2 regions of the Vibrio sp. CB1-5 genome follow, and region 2 is predicted to be linked to the other one. Evidence: predicted binding sites of a transcription regulator. Region 2 holds the regulator's gene; the other holds the start of a gene.
What was found. The regulator MetJ, encoded in region 2, represses methionine synthesis genes. The targets are predictions, from matches to a motif close to TTAGACNTNTANANGTCTAA.
Positions count from the first base shown of each region.

Region 1: the regulator MetJ is predicted to act here: its motif matches at 6,604-6,623, upstream of metE (5-methyltetrahydropteroyltriglutamate--homocysteine S-methyltransferase).

Region 1 covers NZ_JBJHPB010000010.1:116,659-124,310, forward strand. The annotation lists gene trpA (tryptophan synthase subunit alpha) at 1-461, shown strand, start outside; gene ACJB0T_RS09905 (dicarboxylate/amino acid:cation symporter) at 803-2,041, shown strand; gene ACJB0T_RS09910 (septation protein A) at 2,238-2,822, shown strand; gene yciA (acyl-CoA thioester hydrolase YciA) at 2,909-3,310, shown strand; gene ACJB0T_RS09920 (YciI family protein) at 3,395-3,691, shown strand; gene ACJB0T_RS09925 (GspS/AspS pilotin family protein) at 3,709-4,116, shown strand; gene metE (5-methyltetrahydropteroyltriglutamate--homocysteine S-methyltransferase) at 4,200-6,482, opposite strand; gene metR (HTH-type transcriptional regulator MetR) at 6,679-7,590, shown strand.
Region 2 covers NZ_JBJHPB010000031.1:48,797-56,448, forward strand. The annotation lists gene ACJB0T_RS18580 (bifunctional aspartate kinase/homoserine dehydrogenase II) at 1-1,733, opposite strand, end outside; gene ACJB0T_RS18585 (O-succinylhomoserine (thiol)-lyase) at 1,740-2,909, opposite strand; gene metJ (met regulon transcriptional regulator MetJ) at 3,174-3,494, shown strand; gene ACJB0T_RS18595 (malic enzyme-like NAD(P)-binding protein) at 3,651-4,910, opposite strand; gene rpmE (50S ribosomal protein L31) at 5,261-5,479, opposite strand; gene priA (primosomal protein N') at 5,763-7,652, shown strand, end outside.

The sequences.
Region 1 (7,652 bases), on a different contig from region 2:
AACAATGTGCAGATGTCGGTGTAGACTCAGTGCTGATCGCTGACGTTCCTACCAACGAAAGTAAAGAGTTTGTCGAAGCAGCACACAAACACGGTGTACACCCAATCTTCATCGCACCACCAACGGCAAGCGAAGAGACAATTGAGCAAGTAGCGAAGCTTGGCGGTGGTTATACCTACCTACTTTCTCGTGCGGGTGTAACCGGTACTGAGACCAAGGCGAATATGCCAATGAACACTCAGCTAGACAAACTAAACAAGTATGATGCACCGCCGTCACTACTAGGGTTTGGTATTTCTGAACCAGAGCAAGTAAAACAAGCGCTCGATGCAGGAGCAGCAGGCGCAATTTCCGGCTCTGCTGTGGTAAAAATCATCGAAAATAACCTTGATGCACCAGAAACCATGCTTAGCGAACTGTCTCAGTTTGTTAAATCAATGAAGGCTGCAACACAGCGTTAATTGTCAAAATCCCGCTCTGATAGGTTGCACTTCGCGTGCAACTTTTTTTTAACATTTCGTTCTGTTCGCCTCCCTAAAAATCATTCCCCAACAAAAAACTCGACCGAAAATCATTCTCAAAGCCAATAGCAAACGTTTGCCTTCGGGTATTCGTTCACCATTCATTCGGTTTTTTCGCGCTTTTTCTCATGATTTCGGTTTCTGATGTTGCGCAAAGTGCTAAATAAGTGTAAAAATTGCCGCCGAAGATTAGTCTGATATTTGCCGTTCAAATAGAAGGCCATACTAGGAATTGATAAATAATTAGCACAGGAGTTAAGGAAGTGTTAAAAGAAAAGTTGATGCTAAATAACATTGGCGTCCAAGTCGTGATTGCAATGATCCTCGGTACCTTCATCGGTGCCATGATGGGTGAATCTGCTTCTATGTTTGCTCCACTGGGTACTATCTTCATCAATCTAATCAAGATGTTAGTAATCCCTCTGGTTGCCGTTGCTCTGATCTCAGGTGCAGCTGGTCTTGGTAACAGCAGCAATGCAGGTAAAGTTGGCGTAACAACGCTCGCTTACTTCGGTCTAACGTCAGCACTTGCAGTGGCACTTGCTCTGATTATGGGCGAAGTATTCCAACCAGGTGTAAACATCGATACCGCAGGTATCGAAGGCATGTTCTCAGCTGAGTACGCTTCAAAAGGTGAACTACCCACTTTCTGGGCTACCGTTACTGGTATGATCCCAACCAACGTTTTCCAATCGCTAAATGAAGCCAACATCCTTCAGATCCTAGTGTTCTGTCTGTTCTTCGGTATCGGTCTATCAAAGCTTGAGTCTACTCGCCGCGATCCACTACTTAACGGTGTAAACGCGATCGTTGACATTATGGTATGGATGATCAACAAGGTAATGATCATCGCGCCAATTGGTGTATTTGGTCTTATGGCAGAAGCGGTAGGCACATTCGGTTTTGGCGCGCTAATGGTCGTGTTCAAGCTGTTCGTAGTTTACATCGCTGCGATCCTAATTTTCGGTTTCGTTGCTTACCCACTGATGATTCAACTCTTCACTAAGACCTCTGCGAAGAAGTTCATCAGCGCAATGAAAAAGCCGCAGGCAGTAGCCCTTTCAACAGCTTCTTCTATGGCGACGCTGCCTGTCACAATGGACACCGTAGAAAAAGAGCTAGGCGTTAAAAACTCAACGGCATCGTTTGTTCTGCCGCTAGGTGCAACAATCAACATGTCTGGTAACGCTATCTACTACGGCCTAGTTGCTATCTTCTTTGCGCAACTGTTCAACATTGACCTTTCAATGGGTGCATACATTGCGATCATCGTAACGTCTACCTTGGGCGCTGTTGGTCAAGCGGGTGTTCCAGGTCCTTCATTCCTTGTTGTTGCAGTACTGCTTGCAGCAGGTATTCCAATTGAAGGTCTACCACTACTGTTCGCTCTTGACCGTATCTTCGACATGATCCGTACTGCTCTAAACATCACGGGTGATGCTGCGTGTGCGGTTATCGTAGATGCATTGGTTGAAGAAGAAGCTGAGCAAGAAGCGCAGCTTAAAAAACAGCAAGCCTAATATAACACTCAATACCAAAACGGGTTGCCACCAATAGGGGCAGCCCGTTTTTTATTGTTTCTTTGCAAACATTGATGCCCAAATGAATTACAACACTGAAAACTGTGTTCTTGTTTACAAGAGATGACTGCCGTTTGCTCTTAAACGGGTTTTGGTTACACTAGCGACTCAATTTATAAAAAGGTCTTACTGAGCTATGAAACAGCTGCTCGATTTCATCCCTCTGATTATTTTCTTCGTTCTGTACAAAATGCAGGATATCTACGTCGCCACCGGAGCACTGATCATCGCCACCGCAGTGCAAGTTGCAGTGACCTATTGGCTATACAAAGCTGTCGAGAAGATGCAGTTGATTACCTTTGCAATGGTCGCTATTTTTGGTGGTATGACCTTGTTCTTCCACGATGACAACTTCATTAAGTGGAAAGTCACCATTGTTTACGCGCTGTTTGCAATTGCACTTGCCGTCACTCATGCCATGGGCCGTGGTTTGATCAAAGGCATGCTGGGCAAAGAGATCACGCTACCAGAGCGAGTTTGGGCTAAAGTTAACTTTGCATGGGTGGGCTTCTTCTCTTTCTGTGCTGGCCTCAATATCTACGTGGCCTACGCATTGCCCCTTGATGTTTGGGTCAACTTCAAGGTGTTTGGGTTATTAGCTGCAACTTTGCTCTTTACTGTATTTACTGGCATCTATATCTACAAACACATGCCAAAAGAGACATCGGACGAAGAGCAAGACAAAGCCTCCAAAAATGAGAACCAAGATCATACACCTTGATCACCAGCGGATCTTTTGTATACTCCGCGAACGATTAAGAATCAGCGACCTACGGGTCGCTGTGCTGTTTCTGGAAGACAATAAACATGACGAATACAACATCAAACACTCCTAAAGGCCAGTTAATCATTCGCACACTAGCAATGCCTGAAAACACCAACGCCAATGGCGATATTTTCGGTGGTTGGATCATGTCTCAACTCGACTTAGCGGGCGGTATTCTTGCCAAAGAGATTTCTCACGGTCGTATCGTTACTGTCTCTGTATCGAGTATTACGTTTAAGCACCCAGTTAAAGTCGGTGACGTGGTTTGCTGTTACGGTGAATGTACCAAAATTGGTAATACTTCTATGTCCATTAATTTGGATGTGTGGGTGAAACCTGTCAGTGTTGAAGGTGTTGGCGAACGGTATCAAGTCTGTGACGCAACATTTAACTACGTAGCAATTGATGCAAATGGGCGCCCACGTCCAATTAATCCAAATTAAGCGATCGCTAACGATGACTTTTCACTAAAAAAATGACATCTTATAGAGCGAATTAAGTTACTGAACTATTTGAAGGATACAAATATGTGGTACGTTATTTTTTCTCAAGATGTCGAGAACTCGCTAGAAAAGCGTCTGAGTGTACGCCCACAGCACCTAGAAAGACTTCAAGCACTTAGAGATGAAGGTCGACTATTGACCGCAGGTCCTATGCCTGCCATTGATAGCGATAATCCAGGTGAAGCTGGGTTTACAGGGTCCACCGTCATTGCAGAGTTTGACTCACTAGACGCTGCGCAAGCATGGGCAGATGCGGATCCATACATTGAAGCTGGCGTTTATGAGAACGTAATCGTCAAGCCATTCAAAAAAGTATTCTAAAAGCGATAAATAGCATAATGAAAAAAAAAATAAGTTGGCTAGCAATCGCTGCGCTTACGGCGTTGGCTGGTTGTTCAAGTAGTGGCGACGACGAACGCCGTAAACTCGAGCTGTTGGCGCAAAGCCGCGCCAGCGTGATTTCTTCTGGGTTGCCGATTGAACAAGGTCCGCTCTCAATTATGAAAGCATCGGCAAGCAAAGGCATTGTTGAGATCATGATGATTTATAACACCGATGCCAAAGGCGCTTTGCCGTTAGATCAAGTTTTGCGTAACAGCATGAACTACTACTGTACTGATCGTGAAGTGAAAGCCAACCTAGAGCTTGGACTGGGCTATCGCATTATGATCCGTAACGCTCGCGGTCAGTTAATGATCGACCAAATTGTCAATCAGCAGTATTGTCAAAAGCCGCTACCACAGTAGCCAAACGATCATAATCAATTGACGATCAAAACAAAGAGGCTTGCATTAACAAGCCTCTTTTTCATTCTACAATCTACACCCTATCACAATAAACGCTCTCGCAAGTTCTTCGCCGCTTGTACCAAGTTCGTTAGCGACGCTTCTGTCTCTTCCCAGTTACGCGTTTTAAGGCCGCAATCTGGGTTAACCCAAAGTCTCTCAACCGGGATACGTTTCGCGGCTTTTTCAATTAACTGTTCAATCCACTCAACTTTCGGAATGTTTGGCGAGTGAATATCGTACACACCAGGACCAATCTCATTCGGATAGTTAAACTCTTCAAATGCGTTCAACAGCTCCATGTTAGAGCGAGATGTCTCAATCGTAATCACATCAGCATCCAATTCCGCCACCGACTCGATAATCTCGTTAAACTCGCTGTAACACATATGAGTGTGAATCTGGGTTTCCGGCCTTGCACTCGCCGCTGAAACTTTAAACGCTTTCACCGCCCAATCTAAGTACTCTTTATGGTCACATTTTTTCAATGGCAGACCTTCACGAATCGCAGGCTCATCAATTTGAATGATATTGATGTTTGCTTGTTGCAGCGCATCTACTTCATCTTGCAGCGCAAACGCCAGTTGATTAGCGATGGTCTCACGAGAGACATCTTCACGCGGGAAGGTCCAGCACAGAATGGTCACAGGTCCGGTCAACATGCCCTTCATCGGTTTGTCTGTCAGTGATTGCGCATAAGTAGACCAGTCCACAGTAATTGACTTATCACGCTCAATATCGGCGACAACAATGGCCGGTTTAACGCAGCGCGAGCCATAGCTTTGTACCCAACCAAATTCCGTGGTTTGGAAACCCGATAAGTTCTCAGCAAAGTATTCCACCATGTCGTTACGTTCTGCTTCTCCGTGTACTAGCACGTCCAGACCCGTCGCTTCTTGGCGTTTCACGGTATCTTTGATGAAGCCTTTCATTAGAGATTCATACTCCGCGACACTGATATCACCACGCTTGAAAGCAGCGCGGCTTTTTCGCACTTCAGCCGTCTGTGGGAACGAGCCGATCGTCGTCGTTGGGAGATTAGGTAACTTCAGTACTTCGTGTTGATGATGTGCACGCTCTGCATACGGAGCGCTGCGGTCGCTATTGGTAGAAGCAAGCGTCGCGACACGGCTTTGAACATGGGGCTTGTTCACCCAAGTCGAACGAGCACGGTCTAAGATAGGTTGACTATATTGAGCGCAGTGCTCTATCGCTTGTTTATCACCATCCAGTGCTTTCGCAAGCCATGAAACTTCGGACACCTTTTGCTTAGCGAACGAGAACCAGTTTTCAGTACCTTGCGGCAGCTTAGTTTCCAGCTCGACATTCACTGGACTGTGGAGCAGCGAACATGAAGACGCAACCCAAAGGCGCTCACCCAACTTGGCTTTGATAGGCTTTAGCGTTTGTAAAGCACTATGCAGATTTGCACGCCAAACATTACGGCCGTTAACGATCCCCGCTGACAGCACCCAATCATTTGGCAGATGGTTGACCACTTCATCCAATTGATTTTGTGCGGCAACGACATCAACATGTAACCCGTCCACCTCAAGTTCTACAATGGTATCCAACGAGTCAACTACAGAGTCAAAATACGTCGCAAGCAGCACTTTGACATCACTGCGAATCACTTGATACGCCAACTTAAAGCTGTCCAACCACGTTTTTTCAAGCTCAAGTGCTAAGATAGGTTCATCCACTTGTACCCACTCGATGCCGAGTTTTTCAAATTTAGCGAAGATTGCCTGGTAGGCAGTCAATACTCGTGGCAATAGCGACAAGCGATCAAAGCCTTGCTCTACTTCTTTACCCAAATAAAGGTAACTGAGCGGACCAAGCAGTACCGGCTTCACTTTATGGCCTTGCTGCTGCGCTTCATTAATTTCATCGAAAAGCTGAGTCCAGCTCACTTTAAACTGATCGTCCGAGGAAAACTCCGGAACAATATAGTGGTAATTGGTGTTAAACCACTTAGTCATATCTGAAGCGGCTTCGCCCGCACATCCACAATCGGTTTGAGACTGACCTCGGCCAATACGAAATAGCGTGTCTAGGTCTGGGAAACCGTTATTGTGTCGCTTTGGCACATGACCCAAAAGAAGACTGGTGCCAAGTACATGGTCATACCATGCAAAGTCACCGACGGTTACATAGTCGAGGCCATCTTGATTTTGGCGTTCCCAGTTTTGTTTACGGATTTTTGCGGCGACCAGCTTTAAGCCTTGCTGGTCAAGTTCGCCACGCCAATACTGTTCTAAAGCAAATTTCAGTTCACGCTTTTCACCGATACGCGGGTAACCAAGGATATGAGTTGCTGTCATGATGTTGTCCTTTTTATTCATTAGCAGTCTGGATGGCTAAAGAATCACCCAGCAAAGCAATATGAACAATCGCAATTCATTCACGAGGAATATGAATCTTTCTCATGCGATTAGAAAACGCCATTTAGACGTCTAGACGTTTACTTATACTCAAAAGCACGGTAAGTTAATGGAAAGGGATTAAGGATGAGGGATTTTCATGATAGAATTTAAACACTTAAAAACACTGGCATCACTGCGCGATACCGGCTCACTAACCGCGACTGCAACCTCGCTGCACTTGACGCAATCTGCGCTCTCACACCAACTGAAAGATCTCGAAGCTCGTATTGGTTCACCGCTATTCATTCGCAAAACTCGACCAGTGAAGTTCACCTCTGAAGGCGAGATCCTACTTAATCTCGCTAACGACGTTCTACCACGTATCGCCCAAGCCGAAGGCGACTTAGCCGGACTTAAGGAAGACGTCAATGGTCGCCTCCATATGGCTATCGACTGTCACTCCTGCTTTCAGTGGTTAATGCCAGCTCTGAAAGAGTATCAACTTGCTTGGCCACATGTAGAGCTGGATTTCTCCTCAGGCTTTGGTTTTGAACCAATTCCAGCTCTTGTAGGCGGAGAGCTGGATTTGGTGATTACGTCAGACATTCAACCACGCTCAGAAATCCACTACGAGCCCCTATTCGACTTCGAAATGCGCCTTGTTACCTCAATCTCCCACCCTTTAGCCGGAAAAGATCATATCGAGCCAAGCGATCTAGCCGACCAAACCCTTCTGACTTATCCAGTACAAAAGCAGCGATTAGATGTGGTTAAACACTTCCTTACGCCAGCAGGCATCGAGCCAAATAAGTGGAAACAAGCGGACAACACTCTAATGCTGGTACAAATGGTCTCTGCCGGTCTCGGCGTCGCCGCTTTACCAAACTGGGCAGTCAGTGAGTTCTCTCGCCAAGGCTTAATCACTAGCAAACCATTAGGTGAAGGACTATGGCGCAGACTGTTTGCCGCCGTTCGCAATGGAGAAAAGGATAAACATTATCTGCAAGCATTTTTTCGTACCGCAAGAGCGCAATGTACGCAGCATTTGGATGGGATTAAAGTGGCCTGATGGTTGGGGGTTGGTTCTAGATCAGGCGATACGCAGTAAGCCTTTTAGCACCTACCGTCGCA
Region 2 (7,652 bases):
TTGTTTGCTGAGATAAGGTGCAGACCGTGCTCAGCGATACTCACATATCTTTCGGCTAGTGACGCGCTCGCCGTGACATCCAGTACCACACCTTCATCATAGCCTTGAAGTCCAGCTAAACGTTGCAGCCAGATGTCACCTTGGTACTCAATCGCTTCATCTTCGTAGCGAGCAAGCACCTGCTGCTCGTCGATACCTTCGTCATCAAACCAATAAGTCTGGCTGTCGATCACTGCGACTAGGTTGAAACTCATACCGCGACGTTTCTCAAGCTCGCTTTTCTGCTCTTTGAACAGCTCAAGCCAGCTTGAGCCAATGTTACCTTTACCACACAGCGCTACCGCAACGCGCTTTTGCGCTTGGAACAGCTGAGTATGTACCGATTTCACTAGCGGCTGAATGTCTGATTTGCGCAGTACAGCGGCAAGACTCAATTGCGACTCAGCTTCTGAGAAAAACTCTACTGGCGCATGTTTTAACTGCTGATAAAAACCAAAGCAATGATTGGCGTTTTTAGTTACGCCAGCACCAACAGCGGCCAACATGGAGTAACCTTCTTTAAGTTTTATCTCGGCTTCAATCGCTAGATCTTGCAGTTCAGTGAGAGCACCAGAGGCAATCTCTGCAGTGTAGGCAAGACGGAGACGATATTGGTCAGCTTGGGCTTCAAACGCCAACGGCGCCAGTTGTGCACGCTTAAGACCGTTAAGCACTTCGGTTTGGGCACGCTTAAAGTCGTGACCAGCAGCGAATGCCAACTCGATAAGCAGTACTTCATCGAGCGAGGTGATAATCTTTGCACCGCGTCCAGAGGCCAACACACGTTCAATACGCGTTGAGCCCGACTCAGGCTGATAACTGCATCGAAGACTCAGATCCATGGCACTTTGCGCGACAGGCTGAAGTGTACGACTGTGAAGCACAGGAGCAGCTAAACGCGCCAATTCACTGGCTTCATCCAATCGCAGCAATGGCAACAAGCAAGCGTCATTAACCACACGCGGGTCAGCACTATATACGCCTGCTACATCGCTCCAAATCGTCACGCAAGAAACTTCAGCCAATGCGCCAATCACAGTCGCAGAGTAGTCAGAGCCATTACGACCGAGCAGTACTGTTTCACCACATTCACTTTGCGCCATGAAGCCGGTAATTACCACACGATGATGCGCATGTTGAGCCAGTACTTCTTTAATCAGCGGATACGATTTAGCACGATCGACCTCTGGCTGAGTGCCGAACTCAGCGCGCAGAAACGCTCTTGCATCTTGTGCTACTGCTGGGAGATCACTTTGTCTCAGTAGTGCCGCCAATAGGCGTGAAGACCACACTTCACCATGACCCAGCACAGCAGAGCGCTCAGCATCAGTCAGTGGATAGCTAAGCTCACCCAGCGTACTGAATTCATCTTTCAGCTGAGAGATAAGGCTTTCCGCCTCATCACCAGTCAACAGCGATTCCACCATCTCAATCTGAAACTGACGCAGTGCTTGAAGGTGTTCATGGGCAATGCGCCCATCTTTATTGAGTGCATCGAGAAATTCAATAAGACGATTGGTGGTTTTACCCGCAGCCGAGACCACAATGAGATCTTCCTCATTGGAGTAGTCTTTTAAAATAGAAACGACGCGACGATAACACTCTGGGTCAGCTAAGCTGCTGCCGCCAAATTTGTGCAACTGCTTGTTACTCTTTCCGCCTAAGGCGCTGCTTAGGGTACTGCTTTGACTCATGCCGGCTTATCCTCCAAACGCAGATGCTTTCTCAAATGCCTGAGCAAGGTCATCAATCAGATCTTGCGCATCTTCTAGGCCAACAGAGAGACGAAGTAGCTGCTGAGATACGCCCGCTTCTGCTAATGCCTCTTCACCCATCGCACGGTGGGTCATAGATGCAGGGTGGCAAATCAGACTTTCTACACCGCCCAAAGATTCCGCAAGCGAGAATAACTCCAACTCACCGACAAAATATTTCAGTTGCTCAAAGCTACCTGCGAACTCAAAGCTCAACATAGAGCCAAAGCCAGACTGCTGTTTCTTAGCAACCTCATGACCCGGATGCTCTGGCAAGCTCGGGTGATAAATCACTTTCACCAATGGTTGCGGCTTAAGAAAATCTAGGATCTGTTGTGAGCTTTCTTCATGAACACGCATGCGAGCGCCAAGGGTGCGAATACCGCGCAGCGTCATGTAACTATCAAATGGCGTGCCCGTCGCGCCGATACAGTTGCCCCACCATGCGAGCTCTTCTGCGTGCTCTTCCGTTTTGGTGATCACCACACCGCCAATCACATCAGAGTGACCGTTGATATACTTAGTGGTGGAGTGGATTACAAAGTCAGCACCCAGCTCAAGAGGCTTTTGGTACACCGGTGTCAAAAAGGTATTGTCTACCGCCACCAGCGCGCCTACTTTTTTAGCTTTTTCACACACGGCGGCAATATCAACGACGCGCACTAGTGGGTTGGACGGCGTTTCAAGTAGGATAAGTTTCGGTTTTTTCTCAAGCGCTGCTTCAAAAGCTTGCTCATCGCTTTGATCAACAAACTGAACCTTGAAGTCCCCTTTTTGGGCGCGCGTGTTAAATAAACGGTAAGTACCGCCATAACAGTCGTGAGGAGCAATAATGGTGTCTTCTGGACCTAAGAAAGCCGAAACCCAAAGGTTAAGGGCAGAGGTACCACAGTTAGTCACTACCGCACCCTTACCTGATTCCAGCTCGTACAGAGCGGTTTCTAGTAAACCTCGGTTTGGGTTTCCTGAGCGGGTGTAATCGTAAGTCGGCACTTCCCCAAACGCAGGGAATCCGTAGTTAGTAGAAAGATAAATAGGTGGCACCACAGCGTGATGCTGGGTATCCGATTCGATACCAGTACGTACGGCTATTGTCGCTGGCTTCCGATTGCTCATAGAAACTTCCTTTCTCAAATCGCATGGCTAGAGCCACAGTGTCTACTTTTACCGGTAATATGGGAACCGGCAAACGCCACAAACGTTAAAGAATTAACATTGCATTAAAATAAATGTCCACATTCGTTGCCCCACTTTACTTTCCAAAATGTGAGACGTCAACACTTCCAGACGTCTATATGTCTTTGCTTATGGCGGTAAATCCCGCTAAAATTGCGGCATACTTACTACTACTATTTATGATTAACAGAGCGAAGGTGTGTAATGGCAGATTGGAATGGTGAATACATTAGCCCATATGCGGAGCACGGTAAAAAAAGCGAGCAGGTAAAAAAAATCACAGTGTCTATCCCGCTGAAGGTGCTAAAGGTATTGACCGATGAGCGTACTCGTCGCCAAATCAATAACCTACGCCATGCAACCAACAGTGAACTTTTGTGCGAAGCATTCCTGCACGCTTACACAGGTCAGCCGCTTCCAACCGACGAAGATTTGCGAAAAGACCGTCCAGACGATATCCCAACAGAAGCGAAAGAGCTGATGACGGCGATGGGGATTGAGTTTGAAGCGTTTGATGAAGAGTAGAGATTAAGAGCGGTCCTTGGTCCTTGGTCCTTGGTCCTTGGTAGAGACATTAAAAAAGCGCATTGGTTAATTATCCAATGCGCTTTTTGTTTATTTAGAGGTTGAAGATCAGCTCCTCCTAGGACCTAGGACCAAGAACCGCTCTTCCCATCTTTTTTAATCCATATAGCTTTCAGGCAACTCAATACGCGCCACACCCGATTCAACCGCCGCTTTCGCGACCGCTTTAGCCACACGAGGAAGCAAACGTGGATCCATCGGTTTTGGAATGATGTAGTCTTTACCAAAGGTCAGCGCCTCAACACCTGCGGCAGTAAGCACATCTTGTGGTACCGGCTCTTTCGCTAGCTCACGAATCGCTTCGACCGCGGCCAGTTTCATCTCATCATTAATCTCGCTTGCACGCACATCTAGCGCACCACGGAAGATGAACGGGAAACACAGTACATTGTTTACTTGGTTTGGATAGTCTGAACGACCCGTACCCATAATCAGGTCATCACGAACCTGATGAGCAAGCTCCGGTTTGATTTCTGGATCTGGGTTTGAACAAGCAAACACTATTGGTTTGTCTGCCATCAGCTTAAGTGCTTCTGGTGGCAGCAAATCAGGACCCGATACACCCAAGAATAGGTCTGCACCTTCGATCACATCTTCTAGCGTACGCTTATCTGTGTTGTTGGCAAACAGCTCTTTATATTCGTTAAGATCGTCACGACGCGTATGGATCACGCCTTTACGATCCAGCATGTAGATCTTCTCGCGCATTGCGCCACATTTGATCAAAAGCTCCATACAAGCGATCGCCGCTGCACCTGCTCCTAGGCAGACAATGATCGCTTCTTTAAGATCTTTACCTTGAAGCTCTATCGCGTTGAGCATACCCGCTGCGGTAACAATCGCTGTACCGTGTTGGTCATCGTGGAATACTGGTACATCACAACGCTCAATAAGACGACGTTCAATTTCAAAACAATCTGGCGCTTTAATATCTTCTAGGTTAATACCGCCAAACGTATCTGAGATGTTGGCAACCGTGTCGACGAACTCATCAATCGTGCGGTGTTTAACTTCGATATCGATTGAGTCCAAACCAGCAAAGCGTTTAAACAACAGCGCCTTACCTTCCATTACCGGTTTCGAAGCCATTGGGCCTAGGTTACCGAGACCTAAAATAGCGGTGCCGTTAGAGATAACCGCTACCATATTGCCCTTTGCGGTGTACTTATAAACGTTCTCAGCATTTTGTGCGATTTCACGCACTGGCTCAGCCACACCTGGGCTATAGGCCAGCGCTAGGTCAGCAGCAGAGTTGGCGGGTTTAGTTAACGCGATTTCAATTTTTCCAGGGACGGGGTTGGCATGGTAATCAAGCGCTTGTTGGCGAAATTCGTCGATTTGATGATCATCGGACATGGTTAGCGATCCTGCTTTTTTGAGACTGAATGGTATTGTTTTTTATGAGTATAAACCCGTTAATTTTTATTAGCTTTGCTTCTAAAGGGTTACATACACAGAGTGGGTACATTTGAACGGAGAGGAGGTATCTCAGATGTTCAATACTCTGACAAAGTGATACTTTGCAAAAACAATACTACGCGACTTCATCACGGTTTTGAATGGATGGACGAAATGAAAGCAGGAAAAAATTGGAAGTGAATACCAAAATCACAGGACTAAGATTGACACACAAAATGGACGCTACAGTCGCCCAGAAATGCAAAAAGGACGCCGAAGCGTCCTTTTTTAATCTGCAAAAGTAATCATTACTTCTTGCTAGATAGAGCACCGAAACGCTTGTTGAAACGATCAACACGGCCGCCAGTATCAACGATACGTTGCTTACCAGTGTAGAATGGGTGGCACTTGTCACATACGTCTAGGTGGATAGAATCTTTACCTAGAGTAGAGTTGAATTCGAATGTGTTGCCGCAAGAGCAAGTTGCTGTTACAGCTTTGTATTCTGGGTGGATACCAGCTTTCATGGGAAACCTCAATAATTTAGGCCGTGTCGCCATCCGATTCTAAGCCGGACACCACACGTAGTTAATAAATAGTCGATACCATCGCTCTACACTTCAATGAGGAAGCAAGAAGCCATGCCATCAAGGCGCAGTATAGTAATGAATAGTGCCATGGGAATCAACTAAAATTGCGACTTTTTTCGCCACCTTCGGTGAGCCTTAGCCGATAAATTGATTTCGCAGTCTATACAAGGCAGCCCATACCGTTAGAATAGACATCTTCTTTATCAATATCGACCTCATTATGCGCCCAAATGTCGCTCGAGTGGCTCTTCCAGTCCCGCTTGATAAACAGTTTGACTACCTCGTCCCTGCCCACCTATTTCCCGTGGTTGGCGGACGCGTGTCTGTTCCTTTTGGCCCGAAGACCTTGGTCGGTATTGTAATAGCGTTCAGCCACGAATCTGAATTTCCGATAGAAAAGCTAAAGCCAATCAAAGCAGCGCTCGACAGCTCACCCGTTTGGTCTAAACCGCTGTTCGATCTTATCTCATGGTGCAGCCTTTATTACCAATATCCGCTCGGGGACACGCTGAGCAATGCCTTGCCCGCGGCACTGCGCAAGGGGAAACCCGCTGAGTTTGCAGCAACCGTTGAGTGGCATATCACTGAGTCGGGAAAGAATCAGCTCATCTCAGGGTTTGGTCGAGCAGTGAAGCAGGCCAAAGTCATGAGCATGCTCGAATCTGGCCCATGCTCACATCAAGCCTTTGTCGATAATGATGTCAGCACGACCGTACTCAAGGCGTTGACAGAGAAAGGTTGGATCACATCCATAGAAAAGCAAACACAGTCCACCACTTGGCCAGAGGCGATCTGTAATGATCCGCTTGATCTTCGCTTAAACGCTGAACAAGCCGTGGCTATCGCTTCCGTGAATAGCCAAACCGAATTTGGTTGCTACCTGCTTGAAGGGGTGACGGGTTCAGGCAAAACCGAAGTTTACCTGCAAATGATTAAGCCAGTACTAGAACGTGGCCAGCAAGCTTTGGTTCTCGTGCCGGAAATTGGCCTCACGCCACAGACTATCAACCGCTTTCGTAAACGTTTCAATGTGCCTATAGAGGTCATCCACTCCGGACTCAATGACACCGAGCGCCTAAATGCTTGGCTAAGTGCACGTGATAAGGTTGCTGGCATTGTTATCGGCACCCGATCGGCGCTGCTAACACCGTTTGCCGATCTCGGCATCATTATTGTCGATGAAGAGCACGACACATCCTACAAACAACAAGATAGCCTTCGTTATCATGCTCGCGATGTGGCTGTGATGCGAGCGAACAAAGAGCAGATCCCAATCATTTTAGGCTCTGCAACGCCATGTATCGAAACACTGCAAAACGCACTTGCTGGAAAGTATCATCATTTGATCCTAAGTCAGCGCGCGGGGCTCGCCGTTCCGACCACCAATAAAGTCATTGATGTCAAAGGTCAGTTTCTTGAAGCTGGACTCTCGGCACCGCTTATCGCCGAGCTGCGCCGCCATTTAGAGGCGGGCAACCAGGTGATGCTATTCCTCAACCGCCGTGGATTTAGCCCTGCTCTGATGTGCCACGAATGTGGCTGGACAGCAGAGTGTCACCGCTGCGATGCGTACTACACCTATCACCAATCAAGTAATGAAATTCGCTGCCACCATTGTGGCTCGCAGCGCCCTATCGTTCATCAGTGTGAAGGGTGCGGATCGCATCAATTGGTCACCGTAGGCGTGGGGACTGAGCAATTAGAAGCACAGCTAGAGAGCTTATTTCCCGAATACAATACCATTCGTATCGACCGTGATAGCACTAGGCGCAAAGGCAGCCTAGAAGCCGCATTGGACGCTATCAAGAAGAATGAGTATCAAATTTTGATTGGTACTCAAATGCTCGCCAAAGGACACCACTTCCCCAATGTGACGCTTGTGGCGCTGTTGGATGTCGATGGTTCACTATATAGCAGTGACTTTAGAGCCTCAGAAAGGCTGGCACAACTCTTTATCCAAGTTGCTGGACGCGCAGGTCGCGCCAGCAAGCCAGGCGAAGTACTGCTACAAACTCACCACCCAGAGCACCCATTGTTGCAAAGCTTGCTGCATAAAGACTACCGACACTTTGCCGAGACCGTTATTGAAGAGCGTAAACTCGCTAAGTTA